Regions from separate parts of the Sphaerisporangium sp. NPDC049003 genome, predicted to be linked through region 3. Evidence: riboswitches for the same ligand, from Rfam matches in the RefSeq annotation. Region 3 holds a riboswitch; each other region holds the start of a gene.
What was found. Region 3 has a riboswitch for S-adenosylmethionine ahead of ACGFIV_RS06170 (LLM class flavin-dependent oxidoreductase). Riboswitches for the same ligand answer to the same signal wherever they lie in the genome.
Positions count from the first base shown of each region.

Region 1: it holds a riboswitch for S-adenosylmethionine, as region 3 does, so the genes downstream of both, ACGFIV_RS12720 (aminotransferase class V-fold PLP-dependent enzyme) here and ACGFIV_RS06170 (LLM class flavin-dependent oxidoreductase) in region 3, are expected to answer to the same signal.
Region 2: it holds a riboswitch for S-adenosylmethionine, as region 3 does, so the genes downstream of both, thrC (threonine synthase) here and ACGFIV_RS06170 (LLM class flavin-dependent oxidoreductase) in region 3, are expected to answer to the same signal.

Region 1 is NZ_JBICTU010000009.1:203,284-210,589, forward strand. It holds gene folK (2-amino-4-hydroxy-6-hydroxymethyldihydropteridine diphosphokinase) at 1-233, shown strand, start outside; gene ACGFIV_RS12710 (DUF3180 domain-containing protein) at 384-839, shown strand; gene ACGFIV_RS12715 (NADH-quinone oxidoreductase subunit D) at 1,000-2,181, opposite strand; gene ACGFIV_RS12720 (aminotransferase class V-fold PLP-dependent enzyme) at 2,200-3,450, opposite strand; SAM riboswitch class IV at 3,612-3,727, opposite strand; gene ACGFIV_RS12725 (helix-turn-helix transcriptional regulator) at 3,899-4,255, opposite strand; gene ACGFIV_RS12730 (hypothetical protein) at 4,445-4,756, opposite strand; gene ACGFIV_RS12735 (hypothetical protein) at 4,930-5,205, opposite strand; gene ACGFIV_RS12740 (hypothetical protein) at 5,606-6,034, opposite strand; gene ACGFIV_RS12745 (GntR family transcriptional regulator) at 6,246-7,010, shown strand; gene ACGFIV_RS12750 (alanine racemase) at 7,047-7,306, shown strand, end outside.
Region 2 is NZ_JBICTU010000038.1:24,327-31,632, reverse strand. It holds gene ACGFIV_RS31865 (TetR/AcrR family transcriptional regulator) at 1-577, shown strand, start outside; gene groL (chaperonin GroEL) at 726-2,351, opposite strand; gene ACGFIV_RS31855 (cold-shock protein) at 2,738-2,938, opposite strand; gene ACGFIV_RS31850 (MoaD/ThiS family protein) at 3,279-3,554, opposite strand; gene thrC (threonine synthase) at 3,568-4,863, opposite strand; SAM riboswitch class I at 4,878-5,041, opposite strand; gene ACGFIV_RS31840 (RNA polymerase sigma factor) at 5,190-5,744, opposite strand; gene ACGFIV_RS31835 (trehalose-6-phosphate synthase) at 5,908-7,306, shown strand, end outside.
Region 3 is NZ_JBICTU010000004.1:246,763-254,068, forward strand. It holds gene ACGFIV_RS06160 (fatty acid desaturase family protein) at 1-884, shown strand, start outside; gene ACGFIV_RS06165 (glutathione-independent formaldehyde dehydrogenase) at 944-2,095, opposite strand; SAM riboswitch class IV at 2,412-2,519, shown strand; gene ACGFIV_RS06170 (LLM class flavin-dependent oxidoreductase) at 2,619-3,824, shown strand; gene ACGFIV_RS06175 (GNAT family N-acetyltransferase) at 3,872-4,450, shown strand; gene ACGFIV_RS06180 (LLM class flavin-dependent oxidoreductase) at 4,512-5,567, shown strand; gene ACGFIV_RS06185 (MsnO8 family LLM class oxidoreductase) at 5,631-6,809, shown strand; gene ACGFIV_RS06190 (HAD domain-containing protein) at 6,903-7,306, shown strand, end outside.

The DNA of each region.
Region 1 (7,306 bases), on a different contig from region 3:
CGCGCACCCTCGACGTCGACCTGATCATGGTCGGTGACCTGCTCTCCGACGACCCCGAGCTCACGCTCCCGCATCCTCTGGCCCACGAACGGGCGTTCGTGCTGGTGCCGTGGTCGCAGGCCGATCCAGGGGCGGTGCTTCCCGGGCGGGGGTCGGTGGCCGGTCTGCTCGCCGACCTCGACCAGAGCGGCGTGCGACTACGGGCCGACCTGGCCCTGCAGCCCCCCGGCTGACGGGCGCCCGAGGCCCGTGGCCGGCCGGTCGGGGCACGATCCGTCCCCGGCCTGTGGACAGGCCGGTCGGGAGCCCACCACCCTCCGCGGGCAGCCGGCCGGCGCACGAGGGGTCCGCGGGTTGCGGTGGGGAGACAAGAGGAGGATCGCGTGAAACCGAGCCGTCCCGGCGTGCTCGTCCTGTTGGTGGTCGCTTTCACGGTCCTGACGTGGGCCGTGTTGCAGAAGGTCTACTCAGATCTGCCGACCGTGCCGTGGACCGCCATACCGACAGTGCTCATCCTGGCGGTCGGCGAGGCGTACAGCGGGTGGATGACCCGGGCCCGCATCGAACGCAGGCCCGGCACCAAGCCGGTGGAGCCGCTGGCCGTGGCCCGGCTGGCCGCGCTGGCCAAGGCGTCCGCCTACGTGGGAGCCGCGTTCGCCGGGGTGTTCGCGGGCTTCGTCTTCCACGTCGTCCCGCTGCTCGACCAGGACACCCCCCGGCGTGACTTCTTCCTCGCCGGCGGTTCGCTGATCTCCTGTGTGGTGCTCGTCTGCGCGGCTCTGTTCCTGGAGCACTGCTGCCGGGTGCCCAAGCGCCCCGACGACGACGCGAAGGACTGAGGACGACCAGCGGGGCCCGGCCCCGAGGCCGGGCCCCGCTCTGCAAGGAGCCACCCTTAATCCCTTGATCCCTGTCCCTTTACGCAATGTTGTTCCTTCACGAGATCGACGGTGTTAAACGCGTCTCGCGAGATTCGTGGTGAGAAACCCCGAAAAAAGATCACTTGTCGATGTCGCCGACGACGAAGAACATCGAGCCGAGGATGGCCACCATGTCCGAGATCAGGTGGCCGGGAAGCATCTCCCTGAGCACCTGCACGTTGTTGAAGGACGCGCTGCGCAGCTTGAGCCGCCACGGCGTCTTCTCGCCCCGCGACACCAGGTAGTAGCCGTTGAGCCCGAGCGGGTTCTCGGTCCAGGCGTAGGTGTGGCCCTCGGGCACCTTCAGCACCTTGGGCAGCCGCTGGTTGATGGGACCGGGCGGCAGCGACCGCAGGCGCTCCACGCACGCGTCGGCGAGGTCGAGCGCGACCTTCACCTGGTCGAGCAGCACCTCGAAACGGGCATGGCAGTCACCCGCCGAGCGCGTGACCACCTTGACGGGAAGCTCCCCGTAGGCCAGGTACGGCTCGTCGCGGCGCAGGTCGAGATCGACCCCCGAGGCGCGGGCGATCGGCCCGCTGACCCCGTACTGCATGATCGTCTCGCGGTCGAGCACCCCGACCCCCCGGGTGCGCGCGAGGAAGATCTCGTTACCGGAGATCAGGTTCTCGATGTCCGGCAGCCGCCTGCGCACGTCGGCGACCGCCTGGGCGACCCGGTCGAGCCAGCCGTACGGGAGGTCCTCCTTCAGGCCGCCGACCCTGTTGAACATGTAGTGCATGCGCCCGCCGGAGATCTCCTCCATGACGGCCTGCAGGGTCTCTCGCTCGCGGAAGGCGTAGAACACGGGCGTGATGGCGCCGAGCTCCAGGGGATACGACCCGAGGAACATCAGGTGGTTGAGCACGCGGTTCAGCTCGGCGAGCAGCGTGCGCGCCCACACCGCCCTGACCGGCACTTCCATGCCCAGCATGCGTTCGACGGCGAGGACGACGCCCAGCTCGTTGGCGAAGGCCGACAGCCAGTCGTGCCGGTTGGCCAGCACGATGATCTGCCGGTAGTCGCGGACCTCGAAGAGCTTCTCGGCGCCACGGTGCATGTAGCCGACGATCGGCTCGGCGCTGCCGATGCGCTCGCCGTCCACGGTGAGCCGAAGGCGCAGGACACCATGGGTCGAGGGGTGCTGGGGGCCGATGTTGAGGATCATGTCCTCGGTGGCCAGTTCCTTGGCCCCGGCCCCGATCCCCACGACCCGTTCGGTGCGCGCGCCTCCGGTGCCAGCTCCGCGAGGTTCGGTCATAAACCCCATGCTGTCACGTCAGCGGCGTGAGGCAAGATCCGAGAGGGCGGTGACCAGGCGGCGGACGTGCTCCTCGGTCGTCCCGATGCCGATGGACGCCCGTACGGCCCCGGCGGTGCCGTCCGCGCACGAACCGTCGGCGGCCTGGCCGACGGCGTCGAGCAGGTGCCTGACGAAGGGATGGGCGCAGAACTTGCCGTCGCGCACCCCGATGCCGTACTCGGCGGACAGCGTCTCGGCGACCTCCCTGGCGGTCCAGCCCTCGACCACGAAGGAGACGATGCCGACGCGCGGGTGGGCGGGCCCCCAGAGCGACAGCTCGTGGACGCCCGCGATCGCGGCGAGGCCGTCGCGCAGCAGTTCGACGAGGCGCTCCTCCTCCCTGATCAACGCCGTCCAGCCGGTGGCCGAGAGGGCGTCGCAGGCGGCGGCCAGGGCGACGGCGCCGAGGACGTTCGGCGTGCCGGCCTCGTGCCGCTGCTCGGGGTCCGCGCTCCACTCGGCGTCCAGCGGCAGCCCCTGCCCGGCGCCTCCGGTGACGGCCTTCGACGCGCCGCCCCCGCGCAGGTACGGCTCGGCCTGGGCGAGCCAGTCGGCCCGGCCGATCAGGGCGCCCGCGCCGAACGGCGCGTAGAGCTTGTGCCCGGAGAACGCCACGTAGTCCAGGTCGAGCGCGGTCAGGTTGAGCCGGCGGTGGGGGACGAGCTGCGCGGCGTCCACGAGGATCCGCGCGCCGTGCCGGTGGGCGATGTGGGCCAGGGCGGCGATCGGCCACAGCTCGCCGGTCACGTTCGAGGCCGCGGTGACGACCAGGAGCTTGGGTCCCTCGATGGCCGCCAGGGTCTCGTCCGCCGCGCGGACCGCCTCGCCGGGGAACCGCGGGGGCGCCAGCCGTACCGCCTCGGGCCAGGGGAGCAGGGACGCGTGGTGCTCGGTCTCGAAGACCACGACGGTGGTGCCCTCGGGCAGGCAACGGGCCAGCAGGTTCGCCGCGTCCGTGGTGTTGCGGGTGAACACGACGGCGTCACCGGGACGGGCGCCGACGAAGGCGCGCACGGTGTGCCGGGCCTGCTCGTAGCGCGCCGTGGTGAGCTGCGAGGCGTACCCGGCTCCCCGGTGAACGCTGGAATAGGCCGGGAGCGCGGCGGCGACCGCGGCGCTCACCGGCTCCAGACAGGGGGCGCTCGCCGCGTAGTCGAGGTTGGCGTACCGCACGAGCCCGCCGCCCTTGACCGGGACCTCCAGATCTCCACCGAGCACGGCGGGGATGGCCGGAGCGGTACGTCCCGCCGCCTCGCCCTGGAAAGCACTGCCGGGCCTGGAGCCGCCGGAGGCGTCCGAGCCGGAAACGACGGGATTCAGGACAGTGAGTGCGGACAACGCCGGCCTCCTAGGGTCATGGGACCCCGGCCATGGCGTTGGTATGACGGAGCCCGCGCTTGACTGGCGCACCTCGCACCAGACCTGGTCCTCACCCGGGGCACCCCGCCGCGAGCGCGAGGGTTGCCGGTCAGCGAGCCGGGGCTTGACGCTGACACTCATGACCTACGGGGACTATAACCCAACCTCCCCCCGCCTCCGCAACGTGACAAGCCCCACGCCCCGAGCCGTTCTCAGGCAGCACTGGCAGTCACCGCTCCTGCCGGGTGGTGTTCACCATTTAGCAGCCGGGATCTCGCAACCGGTGAACACCACCGCAGCGGCCAGTAACGCCGAGTTATGACGGGCCTTCGCCACCGAGAAGTTCGGTGGGAATGCCCAGGCCATCAACCAGATCGCGTACCATCGTCACGCCGCTGGCCAGCCGGGTCCCCGATTCGAGCTGAGACACATAGCACTGAGATCGCCCGATAAGCTCCGCCAGTCTCTCCTGACTCATCCCGGTATGCTCGCGGATCAACGTGCATACGGCGACAAGATCCCATGAAGCAAGCGCTTCACGGATATCAGGAAGGGTCCACACCTCCGCTGGTACCGGTCGAGCGTCCGCAGCGCACGGGCCACACACATCATCGGTGTTGTACCGGCTCAGCGGGCGTACACACTTGCGGCACATTCGCTCCGGCTCGATCATGGCGTCACCTCGGACCCGCAGTACCGGCGAGGTAGCTCCTCATGCTCGTCAACCCGGCAGCCAAGGGCTTCGAGGGTGGCGAACCCACGGTGACGCAACAGCCGCACAGGAGCTCTTCCACGAGGGAACACGCGAGGGGACGGCCATAGTGGCGCAGGTGCTCGGTCACACGCCCGGCATCGGGTCGGCTCAACCGCATCGCTCCTCGCCATGGTGGAAGACGATCGCGCCGCTGGCATGGTCCCGGTTAGCGCGCACCAGGATGGGCCCGTACCGGTAGCACGGGTAGGGGTAGGCGAAGAGGTCCAACCGCGCCGGGCGGACTGTCCCCCGGCCACGATCGGGCATGGTGTGCAAGGCGGCCAGTAGCGCTCTGCGCGCCCTGACGGACGTGTCCGTCACGCCACGAACTCCGCGCCCGCCCAGATCGTCGGCGTCCCACGTCCACAGCACCGGCTCATCATCGACGTTGTCGGGGTCCAGTCGCGGTACTCCGCTCATGGCCCGGCGTTGTGCCGGTAGGGCCGGAGCCGACCCGGGGAGCGAAAGGCGCCGACTGATGGCGCCGGGAAAGTAGCCGCCCACGGAAATCCGTGCGGTCGTGGGCATGCCGTATGGGTCGCGCGGCTCGTCGTCATTCCTAATGGGCTCGCGCTCGTGCTCGTCGCAGCTGGTCATGCTGCCCTCCCCGGAGAATGGATCACTTCGAGCTCGGACTGACGCATGAGCTCGCGCAATCCCTCGAGGGTGTGCGAGTTGATCATCAGCGGCTCGCACGACCAGAGGGCGATCGCGTAGAACCGGCGGTTCCAGGTGCCGTACATGACGTGCCAGCCGGGCTCCAGTTGGTCGAGTTGGACGGCGGCCGCCTGCTTGGCCTGGTCCCAACGCTTTGGGGCGACGTCGACGGCGGGCGCATCGGGAGCATGCCGTCCTCGTGCCCGGCTCATGCCACTGCTCCACGCCGGTACGGCTCGTGCCAGTCCCTCGAGGAAGATGTGTCCGGTGAGCAGTCGCGTTTCGGGGCCGGGAGAACGGTGACCGGCCGAGTGGGGCCGACGTGGCGGGGGCCGACGCCGGGCGGGTGGACCTTCAGCGGCCGTAGCGGCGCTGGGGCGGGGAAGCCACCGCACAGGCCGAGGCGGCGGCGCGCGTCCAGGCGGGCGCCCATCTGGGCGTTGGTGGGGTGCTCCCACTGGTGGTGACGGCGGTATGGGAGGCTGGCCGCGTCGTGTGCGTACGGCGGATGTCCGCACCACCGGCAACCGAGAGGCTTCGGCGGGGTCTCGGCGCGGTGCCGGATACGGACGAACCGGGGCGTGGGCCGGGTTAGGACGTTCCTAGGATTGTTCATCGGATCGCACCCTTCGCGTGCGCGAACTGCTCGCGGCGGCGGTCAGGCCACAGCCCGCGTTCCATCACCTGGTCCACGCGCATTTCGTGCTGGCGGGGTGCCTGTTCGCCTGTGCGGCGGAGCTTGACCCGCTCCCGCGGGGACAGCGGCTCGCCCCTACCGGCCGTGCGCAGGTTCAGCCGACGGGTCTGGTAGTCCCGCCACCAGACCGCGACATCCCCGTCCAGTCGCTCGGTGCCCTGCTTTACCCACGCCCCCAGCTTCCCCAGCGACGGCCGGAACTTGGTGATGCGCTCGGTGGTCATCTCATAGGCGTGCGGCGCTACGGCCGGCTCGCTCATAGTCATGGCCACCAGTGACAGCTCCAGGACAGCAGCGCCGGATGCGGACTCGTTGGTGATGGACCGCAGGTCAGTCTTGGGCATGATGAGAACGCCTCTCTTGAAGGGGTGCCAGGGCGCGGGCCCAGGTTTGGCGACATGGCCGCGCCTGGCTGTTCGACTTCCGCTCGACTCGGCAGGTATGCTGCCGAGCAAAACGCCAAACGTTTGTCGATATCCCGATGATGTATCTGTGAGGGCCGGGTGTCAACAAACATCAAACGTTTGGCGTTTCTAGCGGACCGAAAAGAGGGAAATGAGCCACCCGAGCAAGCTGGGCTTCCGCCAGATCGCAGCCCAGATCCGAGAAGAGATCGTGAAGGGCGTTTACCCGCCTGCCACGGTCCTTCCGGCTGAGCCGGTGCTTGCCGAGCGGTACGGCGCATCGCGAAGCTTGGTCAACAGAGCAATGCAGGTACTTGCAGCAGAGGGCATGATCCGCCCTCGTCAAGGGAGGGGAACCATGGTCACCTACATTCCGCCAATGCTGCACTCGCCAGCGCGCTACTCCCGCCAGGCGCGCGAGGGTGGGCAGGCGCGCGGAGCCTTCGACGCAGAAGTGCGGGCAATCGGGCTCGAACCGCAGCATGAGATCACGACCAACAGGGCCGTTCCGCCGGACGACATCGCCGATGCTCTTGGACTGCCGCGCAGGGAGGAGAATGTCCTCGTTCGCCGCAGGCGCCTTCTCGCGTCCGGCATCCCGATGCGCCTCAACACGTCGTGGTTCCCGCTGTCCATCGCCGAAGGGACGGTTCTGGAAGAGCCGGGGCCGGTCATCATCGGTGGCGTCAAGTCAGCGCTCGCCGAGCTCGGCTACCCCCAGACGGAAGCAACCGAGTGCATCGTCGTCCGGCCTCCCACCGACGCCGAAGCCGAAGCTCTGGAGATCAGCCCTGAGCGGACCGTTCTCGATATCTTCCACGCCGGCAAGACGGGAGATCACCGAATTGTGGAAGTGACCACGACGGTCACACCAGCTCACTACCTGGTGGTTGAGAACACCTTCCCCCTCGCCTGACGTGCGGCCAGACACAACCCGATCGGAGACGATGCGATGACAGCCACACTGCCGATACGCGCACGGGCCTTGGAACTGGCCGACGCGGGCGAGCTACCCGCTTACGTGTACGACCTCGCCGACCTTGATACCCACCTGGCCACCATTCGGGCGACTCTCGGCGATATCGAGGTCTACTACGCCGTCAAGGCCAACCCCGATCCGAAGCTGTTGCAGGTAATCGCGCCGTACGTCGATGGCTTCGAGGTGGCGTCAGGGGGAGAGCTTGCCCATGTGCGCAAGTTCTTCCCCGAGAC
Region 2 (7,306 bases), on a different contig from region 3:
CATGGCCATGGGCCTGTTCATGACTCGAGGGTTCGAGAACGTGACCGTGGCGGAGGTCGCGCGGGTGGCCGACGTCTCCGTCAACACGGTTTTCAACTACTTCAGGACCAAGGAGGACCTCTTCCTCGACCGCCAGGACAGCTTTGTGGACGAGCCGAGCCGGGTGGTCCGCGAGCGGCGGGCGGGCGAGTCCGTGATCGCCGCGCTGCGCCGGGACTTCTTCGAGGCGCTCGACGAGGGCGACTGGCGCAGCGGGCTGAACGACGGGGCCGAAGTGGTCGTCCGTCTGATCAACGAGAGCCCATCGCTCATGTCCCGCATGCGGGAGCTGGCCGAACGCCGGGAGGAGCACCTCGCCGAGACCCTGGCGGAGGAGACCGACGCGGACGAGGACGACCTCAGGCCCGGCCTCGTCGCCGCCCAGGTCTGCGCGGCCATCCGCCGGCTCGCGGCGGACGGCATAAGGCGCAAGATTGCCGGAGAGAGCCACGACGACGTCGTCAGGGACGTGCGCGCCCAGGCGCGGCTCGCCTTCGACCTGCTGGAGAACGGCATCGGCGCCTACGGCGTGGCCTGACGGCCCTTCCTCCCAGTCCGGGCGCGCCGCCTCCGACGAGCCGGCGGTCACCGGGAAGGTCGTAGCGCCGCCGCATCTCATAGGACTCCAAAGGGCCACCCCCGGTGGATCCGGGGATGGCCCTTTTGGTGACTTGCGAGCCGGAGGCTCAGAAGTCCATGTCGCCGCCGCCGGGCATGGCGGGAGCGGCCGGGGTCTTCTCGGGCTTCTCGGCGATGACCGCCTCGGTGGTGAGGAACAGGGCCGCGATGGACGCGGCGTTCTGCAGCGCCGAGCGGGTGACCTTGGCGGGGTCGATGATGCCCGCCTCGAGCATGTTGACATACTCGCCGGTCGCCGCGTTGAGGCCGATGCCCACCTCGAGGTTGCGGACGCGCTCGACCACGACGCCGCCTTCGAGGCCGGCGTTCACGGCGATCTGCTTCAGCGGCTCCTCGAGCGCCTTGCGGACGATCGCGGCACCGGTGGCCTCGTCGTTGAAGAGCTCCAGCTTGTCGAACGCCTTGGCGCCCGCCTGCAGCAGAGCCACGCCACCGCCGGGCACGATGCCCTCCTCGACGGCCGCCTTCGCGTTGCGAACGGCGTCCTCGATGCGGTGCTTGCGCTCCTTGAGCTCGACCTCGGTCGCCGCGCCGGCCTTGATGACGGCGACGCCGCCGGCCAGCTTGGCGAGGCGCTCCTGGAGCTTCTCGCGGTCGTAGTCGGAGTCGGTGTTCTCGATCTCGGCGCGGATCTGGTTGACCCGGCCGGAGATCTGCTCGGGGTCACCGGCGCCGTCGACGATGGTGGTCTCGTCCTTGGTGATGATGACCTGGCGCGCGCGGCCGAGCAGGTCGAGCGTGGCGGTCTCAAGCTTGAGGCCCACGTCCTCGCTGATGACCTGGCCACCGGTGAGGATGGAGATGTCACCCAGCATGGCCTTGCGGCGGTCGCCGAAGCCGGGGGCCTTGACGGCCACGGACTTGAACAGGCCGCGGATCTTGTTGACGACCAGGGTGGCCAGGGCCTCGCCCTCGACGTCCTCAGCGATGATCACGAGCGGCTTGCCGGCCTGCACGACCTTGTCGAGCAGCGGGAGCAGGTCCTTGTTGGCCGACACCTTGGAGTTGACGATGAGGATGTAGGGGTCGTCGAGGACGGCCTCCATCCGCTCCGGGTCGGTCACGAAGTAACCGGAGATGTAGCCCTTGTCGAAGCGCATACCCTCGGTGAGCTCAAGCTCCAGGCCGAAGGCGTTGCTCTCCTCGACGGTGATGACGCCTTCCTTGCCGACCTTGTCCATCGCCTCGGCGATCATCTCGCCGATCTGCGTGTCGCCGGCGGAGATGGAGGCGGTCGAAGCGATCTGCTCCTTGGTCTCCACGTCCTTCGCGAGCTTGGAGAGCTCCTCGCTGACGCGCTCGACGGCGGCCTCGATGCCCTTCTTCAGGGACATCGGGTTGGCGCCGGCGGCGACGTTGCGCAGGCCCTCGCGCACCAGCGCCTGGGCGAGCACGGTGGCGGTGGTGGTGCCGTCACCCGCGACGTCGTCGGTCTTCTTCGCGACCTCCTTGACGAGCTCGGCCCCGATCTTCTCCCACGGGTCCTCAAGCTCGATCTCCTTGGCGATCGAGACGCCGTCGTTGGTGATCGTGGGAGCGCCCCACTTCTTCTCCAGCACGACGTTGCGGCCCTTGGGACCCAAGGTCACCTTGACGGCATCGGCGAGCTGGTTCATACCGCGCTCGAGACCGCGCCGGGCGTCCTCGTTAAACGCGATCATCTTGGCTGCCATACGGCTAGACCTCCCAGATACAGGGTGGCTTGCAGCGGATCGAGCCGACGCCCGCGACGGCATGTAGACCCGCGAATTCACGACACCTGTCGCCGTGAACCGCCAGGCCCCATCGCCTCGATCCAGGTTTGTCACTCTCCCCAGGAGAGTGCCAACGAACTGTTTAGCACTCTACCCTGCCGAGTGCAAGCGACAACCCCTATGACCTGGGCGGCACAAGGATTTCTCTGACCGTATGCCGAATATTGGACCTGACCTCACGTGCGGGAGAGCACGGACATGACGGAAGGCTCGGCCCGTCCTGATGCACGACGAACCGAACCTTCCAGCTACTGACTGAGAGAGACCAGTGGATCTTCGTCGACGACCGGACAGCGCCGGTGTCGTCACACAGTCCGCACGGACTCCGCCTGTGGACCCTTCTGGCCCTGTGTGATCTCGAACTCCACCCGCTGACCCTGCTCAAGGGACCGGTATCCCTCGGACATGATCGCTGAGTAGTGGACAAACACGTCCTTACCACCGTCTACCGCGATGAAGCCGTAGCCCTTGTCCGCGTTAAACCATTTGACGGTGCCCTGCGCCACTTTCCGACTCCTCTTGCTGGGCTCCGGACCCCACCCACTCCTCCGCGAGGCCCGTGACCTTCGGAACCGAGACGCATGCGAACTCCTCGGCCACGTCGATCGTTCTCGACCATACCTGTGGCAAGGCTTGGCGCAACAGTGTCAAACACCAAACTACTTCTTGACGTTCGCTGTAAGCGGGACGCTACTTTTTCCCGCTCTGGTGCGTTAGTTGATAATTAAACTACACAGAAGGGCCAGGTAAGAACTTCTATTATGATAGTCAGGCCGTTCCAGGCCCCCTGGACATGCCAACGCCCACCCGTCCCAGGGACGCGTGGGCGTTGGGAGTACCCGAGGGTCAGCCTCCGGCGACCGCGGGGATCACCGAGATCTGCGCCCCGTCCGGCGTGACGGTGTCGAGTCCGTCTACAAAACGGACGTCCTCTTCTCCGACATACACGTTGACAAAACGGCGAATCTTGCCCGTTTCGTCCAGAATTCGGGCACCGATTCCGGGGAAGTCGGTCTCCAGCTTCTGCAACACCTCGCGAAGTGTCGCGCCTTCACCGTTCACCTCCGCGGCACCGTCGGTGTACGTACGGAGAATCGTCGGAATCCGCACAGAAACGCTCATTTATCGTGACCTTTCAGGAGTTATCGGCGATAGCCGTGCGGAATGCGTCGAGCGAGGGCCGGATGACGGCGGTGGGCCGGGCCTTGGCGGAGACCGCGTCGAGGGTCTTCAGGCCGTCCCCAGTGTTGAGCACCACCGTCTCGGCCTCCGGGTCCAGGAGGCCGTTCTGGACCAGTTTGCGGAGCACTCCCACGGTGACGCCGCCGGCGGTCTCACCGAAGATGCCCTCGGTGCGGGCCAGCAGGTGGATCGCGTCCACGACCTCGGCGTCCGTGACGTCCTCGACCGCTCCGCCCGTACGGCGGGCGATGTCCAGGACGTACGGCCCGTCGGCGGGGTTGCCGATGGCGAGCGACTTGGCGATGGTGTCCGGCTTGACCGGCTGGACGATGTCGAGACCGGCCTTGAAGGCGGACGACACCGGCGAGCACCCCGCGGCCTGCGCCCCAAAGATCTTGTAAGGCCTGTCCTCGACGAGCCCCAGCTTGATCAGTTCCTTGAAGCCCTTGTCGATCTTCGTGAGCTGCGAGCCCGAGGCCACCGGCACGATGATCTGGTCGGGGATCCGCCAGCCCAGCTGCTCGGCGATCTCGTACGCCAGGGTCTTGGAGCCCTCCCCGTAGTAGGGACGGAGGTTCACGTTGACGAAGCCCCACTTGTCGCCCAGCGGGTCGCCGATGAGCTCCGAGCAGAAGCGGTTGACCTCGTCGTAGGTGCCCTCGATGCCCACCAGGCGCCCGCCGTACACCGAGGCCATGATGATCTTGGCCTCTTCGAGGTTCGACGGGATGAACACGCAGGAGTCGAGCCCCGCGCGGGCCGCGGCGGCGCCGACGGCGCCCGCGAGGTTGCCCGTGGAGGAGCACGACAGGGTGTGGAAGCCGAAGTTGCGCGCCGCCTCAAGGGCGATCGCGACGACCCGGTCCTTGAAGGAGTGGGTCGGGTTCCCGGAGTCGTCCTTGACGTGCAGGCTCCGGATCCCCAGCTCACGGGCCAGGTTGTCGGCCTTGACCAGCTTGGTCCAGCCGGGCGCGAGGTTGGGCTTGGAGATGACGTCGGCGGGCACCGGGAGGAGCGAGCGGTAGCGCCAGATGTTCTGCGGGCCGGACTCGATCTCCCGGCGGGTCACCGACGCGGCGCGGCCGGCCTCGGGGGTGTCCCAGGTGTAGGCCACTTCGAGTGGCCCGAAACACTCGATACAGGCGAAGATCGGTCCGAGGTCGTAGCGAGTGCCACATTCGCGGCAGGAGAGCGCGACGGCGGGGCCGAAGTCGAGTGTGGTCGTTGTCTCAGCTGTTGCGAGCGCCATGAAGCGAGGCCTTTCCCTCATCTTCGCCCGGACCACCTTGATCACGGGCCGGAATTGGCACCTGTCCCGGCTGGTCTCAGTTGGTCGGATGCCGCGTCGTTCGGAGACGCGTGTGACCACAGCCGGGAGGGTTGCCGGGGCTTCGCAGGGCCGGTCCCTCCACCCCTCTGGATGAGCAATATGAAGTTGTGATCCCGCCGATGTTTCAGGCAGGACAAAAGAACTGTACCTTGCCCGCCAGCGGGTTCGGCGAGTTGTCTCACCAAGCGAGACGACCGCGTATCACCGACGCGCGGCCGGAGTGACCGCGCGGTGGGATCGCGGGCTCACCTGTAGGCGTCGCCGAGGGCCGCCTGCACGTATTTGCGTGCCTGGTGGATGCGCGACTTGGCGGTGCCGAGAGGGATGCCGAGCTGCTCGGCGACCTCGTTGTAGTCGAGCTGGCAGATGTCGCGCAGCACGAGCGCCTGGGCCAGCTCGGGCTTGTCCGCCTCCAGCGCCTCCATGGCGTCGAGCAGGTCGAGCCGCGAGCCCGCGATGACGCTCACCCGGCGCGGGTCGGCCCGCATGTCGGGAAGGTCCTCGGAAGTCTGCTCGGCGCCCCGGCGCTTCAGCGTGCGATAGGTCGTGCGCGCGCAGTTGGCGGTGACGATGTGCAACCAGGTGGAAAAACGTGCCCGCCCTTCGAACCTTCCGATGTTGCGGGCGACGGCCAGCAACGTATCCTGGCTAGCCTCCTCCGCGTCCTGGTGGTAGGGCAGGAGCCTCGCGCAGTGGCGGAGCACGTCGGGCTCGATGCGGCGGAGGAGCTCTCCGAGGGAGCGGTGATCACCTTGGGCGGCGGCGCGGGCCAGCTCTTCGGTCGTCTCGTCAAGCGCCATGCCGGAGCTCCCCTCGACCGTCTCCACTTTGCCTCGACCAGACCATCAGCCCATCTTATTGGGAGCGTTAAATTCATTTAATCTGCGGCCGAGTGCGCATCACAGCGGAGATGAACGGCGAGGGACGACCGCCACCTGGCGGACGAGGAGTGGTGATGGGCAGATGAACACTGTTCTGCTGGCCTCCAACAGGGGCCCGGTGTCGTTCACGCTGGCCGACGACGGTGCGCTGACCATGCGCCGGGGCGGAGGCGGCATGGTCTCCGGCCTCTCGGAGGTCGCCAAGGACACGAACGTGCTGTGGGTGTGCGCCGCCCTCTCCGACGGCGACCGCAGCGCCGTACGGCTCGCTCCGAGCGGGCGCCTCGACCAGGCGGGCTACGACACCGGGCCCGTGCGCATGCTGGACATCCCGCCCGCGACGTTCCACCGCGCCTACAACGCCGTGGCGAACTCCACGCTGTGGTTCGTCAACCACCTGCTGTACGACATCCCGAACTCGCCGCAGTTCGACATGCGGTTCCGCAGAGAGTGGGAGTCCTACCAGGACTACAACGCCGCGTTCGCCCTCGCCCTGGCCGAGGAGGCCGCGCACGGCGCCCGGGTGATGATCCAGGACTACCACCTCACCCTCGCCCCGGCGATGCTCCGGGTCGAACGGCCCGACCTGCGCATCGCCCACTTCTCCCACACCCCGTGGGCGCCTCCGGAGTACTTCTCGCTGCTGCCCGACGACATCTCCGCCGAGCTGCTGTCGGGCATCCTCGGCGCCGACCACGCCGGCTTCCTCGCCGCCCGCTGGGCCTCGGCGTTCATGGACTGCTGCGAGACCCTGCTCGGCGCCCGGGTCGACCGCGTCGAACGCACCGTCACCTACGAGGGCCGGACGACGCGCATCGGCGTACACGCCCTCGGTGTCGACGGTGACGCGCTCTGGGCCCGTGCCCTGGAGCCCGATGTCGAGTCGCACATGACCGCCCTGCGCGAGCGGGTGGGCGACCGCAAGCTCATAGTGCGGATCGACAGGACCGAGCTGTCGAAGAACATCGTGCGCGGCCTGTCGGCCTACAAGCAGTTCCTGACCGACCATCCCGAGTGGCACGGCAAGGTCGTCCACCTCGCCTTCGCCTACCCCTCGCGGCACGACCTGCCCGAGTACCGCGAGTACACCGCCGCCGTGCAGCGCTGCGCGAAGGAGATCGAGGACCTGTTCGGCGGCGAGGACTGGGATCCCGTGATCCTCAACGTGGACGACGACTACGCCCGCTCCCTCGCCGCCTACCGCATGGCCGACGTGCTGCTGGTGAACCCCATCCGCGACGGCATGAACCTCGTCGCCAAGGAGGGCCCGATCCTCGCTCCCCAATGCGCGCTGGTGCTTTCCAGGGAGGCGGGCGCCGCGGCCGAGCTCGGCGGCGACGCTCTGCTGGTCAATCCGTACGACGTCTCGGGCACGGCGAACGCCCTGCACGAAGCGCTGGTCCTTCCCGAGGAGGAGCGCGCGGACCGGGGCACCCGGCTGCGCGCCGCCGCGACGGCGCTCCCCCCGAGCCGGTGGTTCG
Region 3 (7,306 bases):
GCTGGGTGGCGTTCTTCATGGTGGGCGACTCCTGGTACCAGCTCCTGGTGGGGGCGTTCCTCGCGCTGGTCTTCGCCCAGGTGGCGCTCGTCGCCCACGACCTCGCGCACCGGCAGGTCTTCCGTTCCCGGCGTACCAGCGAGATCGCGGGATGGGTGGCGGGCAACCTCGGCGTCGGCATGAGCTACGGCTGGTGGATGGACAAGCACACCAGGCACCACGCCAACCCCAACCACGAGGACCACGACCCCGACGTCTCCCCCAACGTCCTGGTCTGGTCGCAGCGGCAGGCCGCCGTCAGCCGCGGCGTGGCCAGGTACATCGGCCGCTGGCAGGCGTTCCTGTTCTTCCCTCTGCTGACCCTGGAGGGCCTGCACCTCCACGTGGCCGGCTTCCGGGCCCTCGGGCGGCCGTCGCTCAAGCACCGGGGGGTCGAGGGGACACTGCTCGTCGTCCACTTCGCGGCCTACCTCGCGGCGGTCTTCGCGGTCCTGCCGCCCGGCAAGGGGCTGCTGTTCGTCGCCGTGCACCAGGCGATCTTCGGCGTCTACCTGGGCTGCACGTTCGCGCCCAACCACAAGGGCATGCCGATGATGACCGGTGACGAGCGCCCGGACTTCCTGCGCCGCCAGGTGCTCACCTCCCGCGACGTGCGGGGCGGGCGCATGGTGGACATCGCCCTCGGCGGGCTCAACTACCAGATCGAGCACCACCTGTTCCCGAGCATGCCGATGCCCAACCTGCGCAGGGCCCAGCCGATCGTCCGGGCCTACTGCGCGGAGCTGGGCATCCCCTATCTCGAAAGCAGCCTGTACAGCTCGTACGCCCAGGCCCTGCGCCACATGCACCAAGCGGGCGCCCCGCTGCGAGCCCGGGAGCGCTGAGCGGCCGATACCGAGGCCACAGGGCCGGCGACGGGGGCGGCACGGCGCCCGCGGGCCGGTTATCCGAGGCCGGGCTTCAGCGTCACCTTGGTCCAGCCGGGCTCACGCTTGTCGAAGTGCGCGTAGGCGTCCGGCGCCTCGCGGAGCGGCAGCTCCTGCGAGAGGATGAACGACGGCTCGACCCTGCCGGTGTGGATGAGGTTGCGCAGGTGTCGGTCGTAGCGCTTGACCGGGCACTGGCCACTGCCGATCGTCTGGCCCTTGTACCAGTGCCAGCCGTACTCCAGCGGTACCCGTCCGTGCCTGGCGAGATCGTCGACGCCTCCCGGGTCCTCCGGGACGAACACGCCCACGACGCCGATGCCGCCGGTGTACCGCACCGACTCCACCAGCTTGTTGAGGGTGTCGTCGGGGTGCTCGTGGCCCTGAGGGTCGTGCGCCTGGTAGCCCACGCACTCGCATCCCCGGTCGGCCCCCTCTCCGTTGGTGAGCTCCAGCACCCGCTCGACCGGGTCGCCCTTGGAGTCGTCGATCGCGATGGCGCCGATCTTCTCCGCCAGGGCCAGGCGGTCGGGATGGCGGTCCACCACCATGATCTTGCTGGCGCTCTTCACCACGGCCGAGAGCGCGGCCATGAGCCCGACGGGGCCGGCCCCCATGATGACGACCGACTCGCCCGGGCGCAGCCCGGCCATCTCGGTGGCGTGGTATCCGGTGGGGAAGACGTCCGAGCACATCACGTAGTCGTTCTGCTTGTCGAGACCGTCCTCGGGAATCCGGCAGCAGTTGAAGTCCGCCCAGGGAACCCGGAGGAACTCCGCCTGGCCGCCCTCCCAGGGGCCCATGTCGGCGAAGCCGTACGCCCCGCCGCAGAGTCGGGGATAGTCGGGATTGGCCCTGATGCAGTAGTTGGTGAACCCGGCGTTGCAGTTCTTGCACCCACCGCACGCGACGTTGAACGGAATCGAGACCAGGTCGCCGACGCTGACGCGCTCCACGGCGCCGCCGACCTCGATGACCTCGCCGAAGTTCTCGTGGCCGAGGACCCTGCCCGGCTCCATGTCGGTGCGGCCCTCGTACATGTGTAGGTCCGACCCGCAGATGTTCGTCGTGATGATCTTGATGATGGCGTCGCGCGGCTCCTCGATCCGAGGATCCGGTACCTCGTCCACGCTGACGTCGCGAGGTCCGTGGTAAACGAGTGCCTTCATGGTCGTCCTCCTGAAGTGGGATGCGGGCGAGGCCGCCGTCCGCACCGCCCGTCCGCGGGCGGCCCTGTCACGACCTCGGTGCCACCCGGCCGCCGCCCTCCCCTTCCGCGTGAGGGGCCCGGACGCGGCCAAGTGGACGGGACCCCGCGGTCTCGCGTCTCCGTTCGACCATGACCCGGCCCCCGGCGCGGCACATCCCCCATCCATGTAGCGCGGCCCGGGGAGCGCGGGCGCCGTCACCGCCCAAGCGATCGCAGTTTTGGAAGTAATCAGGTAGGAATTGCATACTTTACTGCGCGGGGCTATCGTCGATTGAGGTCACGAGACCAGCGAAAAGCCCTGGCTTGCTGGTCGGCAACCCCGCGTCCGCAGGGTGCTCCAGGTGACGACCAGGCGGGGCGGAAGCGTCCCGCAAGCGAACGCCGGCCCCGGCCGGCGGTGATCGGCTGGATGTGGGGGGTGCGAGCGGTGGCATCGCGGTTCGCCGAAGCCCCGCCGTCACAGCAAGAGGAAGAGGCCCCGAATGCCGCCCACTCCCCTCCACATCAGCGCGGCCCTCGACGGTGCCGGCTGGCACCCCGCGGCGTGGCGCGACCCGTCCGCCCGCCCGCGAGAGCTCTTCTCCGCCCGCTACTGGACCGATCTCGCCACCGAGGCCGAGAGCGGCCTGCTCGACTTCGTGACGATCGAGGACTCCCTCGGCCCGCAGTCGTCCTCGTACGAGGGCCCCGACGACCGTACCGACCAGGTGCGCGGACGGCTCGACGCCGTGCTCCTCGCGGCCAGGATCGCGCCGGTGACCGGCCGCGTCGGGCTGGTGCCCACGGCCACGACCACCCACACCGAGCCCTTCCACGTCGCGACCGGCATCGCCACCCTGGACCACGTCAGCGGCGGGCGCGCCGGGTGGCGCGCGCAGGTCTCCGGCCGTCACACCGAGGCCGGGCACTTCGGCCGCCGGGAGTTCCCGGTGCTGCGGCCGGCCGACCACGAGGCCCCCGAGCCGGCCGGGCACGTGAGCGACCTGCTGGAGGAGGCCGCGGACGCGGTCGAGGTCGTGCGCCGCCTGTGGGACAGCTGGGAGGACGACGCCGTGATCCGCGACGTCGCCACCGGCCGCTTCGTCGACCGCGACAAGCTGCACTACGTCGACTTCCAGGGCCGGTGGTTCGGCGTCAAGGGCCCGGCGATCACCCCTCGGCCGCCGCAGGGCCAGCCGCTCGTCACCGCCCTCGCGCACGCGAGCCCGGCGTACCGCTTGGCCGCGCGCGGCGCCGACGTCGTCTACGTCACCCCCCACGACAAGGAGCAGGCGCGCGCGATCGTCGCGGAGGTCCGCGAGGCGGAGGCGGCCGTGGGCCGGCCGGGCGAGCCGTTGCTCGTCTTCGCCGACCTGCTGGTCCACCTCGACGCCGACGCACGGACGGCGGCGGACCGCAGGTCCCGGCTCGACGAGCTCGACGGGGCCGAGCACGTCTCGGACGCGGCGGTGTTCACCGGCACCCCCGAGCGCCTCGCGGACCTGCTCCTCGACTGGCGGGAGGCGGGCATCCAGGGCTACCGGCTGCGTCCCGGCGTTCTGCCCTCCGACCTGAGGGCGATCACCCGGGGCCTGGTGCCCGTGCTCCAGGGCCGGGACGTCTTCCGCCGCGCGTACGAGGCGCCGACGCTGCGCGGCCTGCTCGGGCTGCCCCTTCCGGCCAACCGCTACGCCACAACCGCCGTCTGAGCCCGCCGAACCCCCGCCGAGCCCCGCGAACCGACCTGGAGGCGACGATGACGTCCGCGCGCCCGCTGCCGAGCACCGCCCATCCGCAGACCGGCGCCGGGGACACCGCCGCGCGGGTGAAGATCACGACCGCCGCGCTCACCACCGCCGCCCCGACGACCACGGTCAGGGGCGTCGCCTACGACGACCCGGCGGCGGTGGCGCTGCGCGAGGCGATGGGCCAGGAGTTGCGGGCGCGCTACGCCGACCGCCTCGCCGACCCCGGCCATCTGCCGCGCGGCATGGACGTGGACTCCGCGACCGTCGCCTACACCGGCGTCGCCTACAGCGCGGAAGGCGTGCCCGTGGGTCACCTGCTGCTGCGCCGGGCCGGGGCCGACCTGGAGCTCAAGCGGATGTACGTCGCGCCCGGCCATCGCGGCACAGGGGTCTCGACGGCTCTGCTGTCGGCGGCCGAGGCCGCGGCGCGCGGGCTCGGCGCGGCCCGGGTCATCCTGCAGACCGGCGACCGCCAGCCCGACGCCGTACGGCTGTACGAGCGTGAGGGCTACACCCCGATCCCCATCTTCCCGCCCTACGAGCCGCTGCCCTACTCGCACTGCTTCGAGAAGGTCATCGGCTCCTGAAGCCCTCCAACGAGGACACGATCCCGCGGCCGGCCGAGCCGGCCGCCGAAACGGAACCCGCATGAAGTTCCTCGCCATCACACTGATCGTCCACGGGCCCAACCCCATCACCGGTGAGCTGAAGCCGACCACGGCACGGCTGCGCGAGGTGGTCGACAACGCCGTCCTGGCCGAGGAGCTGGGCTTCGACGGCTACGGGGTCGGAGAGCGCCACGAGCGTCCCTTCATCTCCTCCTCTCCGCCGGTCGTGCTCAGCCACATCGCCGCCAGAACCTCCGAGGTCCGGCTGTTCACCGCCGTCACCACTCTGAGCCTGCTCGACCCCGTGCGGGCCTTCGAGGACTACTCCACCCTCGACCACCTGTCGGGGGGCCGGCTGGAGCTCATCATCGGCAAGGGAAACGGCGCCGCGCAGGCACAGCTGTTCCACGTGACCAGTGAGGACCAGTGGGACCGCAACCGCGAGTCCTACGAGCTGTTCCGCCGCCTCTGGCGCGAGGACAAGGTCACCTGGTCCGGCCGCTTCCGCCCCGAGCTGCGCGAGGCCGAGACCTGGCCGCGCCCGCTCCAGCGGCCGGTCCGCGTGTGGCACGGCAGCGCCACCAGCAGGGAGTCGGTGGACCTCGCGGCCCAGTACGGCGACCCGCTGTTCTCCGCCAACGTCACCAACCCGATCGAGCCCTACGCCGAGCTGATCCGCTACTACCGGGAGCGCTGGGAGTTCTACGGGCACGATCCGGCCGAAGCGCTGGTCGGCGCGGGCACCGCGGGCTACTACGGCGCCAGGACCTCCCAGGAGGCGGTCGAGACCTATCGGCCGATCTTCGACGCGCGGCTGGCCATGTTCCGCAGGCTAGGCCTGGAGCCGGTGTTCCCCACGCTGGAGGACGCCATCGAGCGCAGCTCCATCCTGGTGGGCAGCCCGCAGCAGATCATCGAGAAGGTCCACCGCTACCACGAGAGCTTCGGCCACGAGGTCATGCACCTGAGCGCCGACGCCGACGGCCTGACCGACAAGCAGCACCGGGCCACGCTGGAGCTCTTCCAGAGCGAGATCGCGCCCGTGCTGCGCAGGGACATCCCGAGCAGGCCCTTCCCCCTGCCGGTCACCGCCTGAGCCCCCTCACCCCACCGCCGCCTCCAGGCCCCCCAACATCCGGTCCAGCACCGAAAGGCAGACATGTCATCCCATCGGACCCCGCTGTCCATCCTCGACCTCGCCCCCATCGTCTCCGGCGGCACCGCCCGGGACGCCCTGCGGAACACGATCGACCTCGCCCGGCGCGCCGAGGAGTTCGGCTACCACCGGTACTGGCTGGCCGAGCACCACTTCACCCCCGGGGTCGCCAGCTCGGCCCCGGCCGTGCTGATCGCGCTGGTGGCGGCGGCGACGAGCCGGATCCGGGTCGGCTCGGGAGCCGTGCAGCTGGGCCACCAGACCGCCGCGGCCGTGGTCGAGCAGTTCGGCACGATCGACGCCCTGTACCCGGGCCGCATCGACCTCGGCCTCGGCCGGTCGGGGCAGCGGCGGGCCGAGGCCCTCAAGGAGCTGAAGGACGGCGCCGGAGCCGAGCCCCGCCACGAGGAGCCACGGCCCGCCCGCGACACGCACGGCCTGCTCATCCCGCCGCCGTTCTCCTTCGCGCACCTGCTCACCTCGCCGCGTTTCGCGCTGTGGGCGTCGCTGCTGCAGCAGCCGGGGGCACAGTCCCCCGATTTCGCCGACCAGGTGGACGACATCCTGGCCCTGCTGTCCGGCACGTACCTGTCCTCCGAGGGACTCGACGCGCACGCCGTGCCAGGGGAGGGCGCGGACGTCGAGGTCTGGATCCTTGGCAGCAGCGGCGGCCAGAGCGCCCAGGTGGCGGCCGAGCGCGGCCTGCCCTTCGCCGCGAACTACCACGTCAGCCCGTCGAGCGTGCTGGAGGCGGTGGACGCCTACCGCGCCGCGTTCAAGCCGTCGGCGAGCCTGGCAGCGCCGTACGTCGTCGTCTCGGCGGACGCGGTCGTCGCCGCCGACGACGCCACCGCGCGCGAGCTGGCCTCGCCGTACGGGCTGTGGGTGCGCAGCATCCGCGCCGGTGAGGGGGCCATCGCCTTCCCCTCGCCGCGCGAGGCCGCCGCCCACTCATGGAGTGAGGAGGACCGGCTGCTGGTGGCCGATCGGGTGGACACGCAGTTCGTCGGCGCGCCTGCGACCGTGGTGGAGAAGCTGCGCGTGCTGAGGGACGCGACCGGGGCCGACGAGCTGCTGGTCACCACGATCGCCCACGACCACGCCGACCGCGTGCGCTCCTACGAGCTGCTCGCCGAGGCCTGGGACCGGGCGGAAACGGAGCGTGCGGCCCCGCCCGCGTGACCGGGGGGCGCGGGCGCTCCCGTCGCGGAGTTGGAAGACTGGGCCATGGTGGCGGCATCATGGCATCCAGCACCGACGACCGAGGAGAGGCACGTGACCAAGCGTCCCCTTGTACTGCTGGACGTGGACGGGGTCCTCAACCCGGCCCGGAGGCACTCGCCGTGGCTGAGGCGTCATGAGTGCGTCCTCGACGGCCAGACGTACAGGATCCTGCTGAACCGCCGGCACGGACGCCTGCTCACCGCGCTCGCCCGCGACGCCGGGGCCGAGCTGGCGTGGGCCACCACCTGGGAACAGCACGCCAACGACGTGATCGCGCCGCGCCTCGGCCTGCCGCGCCTTCCGGTCATCACGGTCAACAGCGACCCCGGCAGCCGCGCGGGCGAGCACTTCAAGACCCGGCACGTCGCGGAGTACGTCGCCCGCCGCCCGTTCGTCTGGTTCGACGACAGCCTCGGCACCCCCGACTGGCAGTACCTCAAGGACCATCCGGGCGT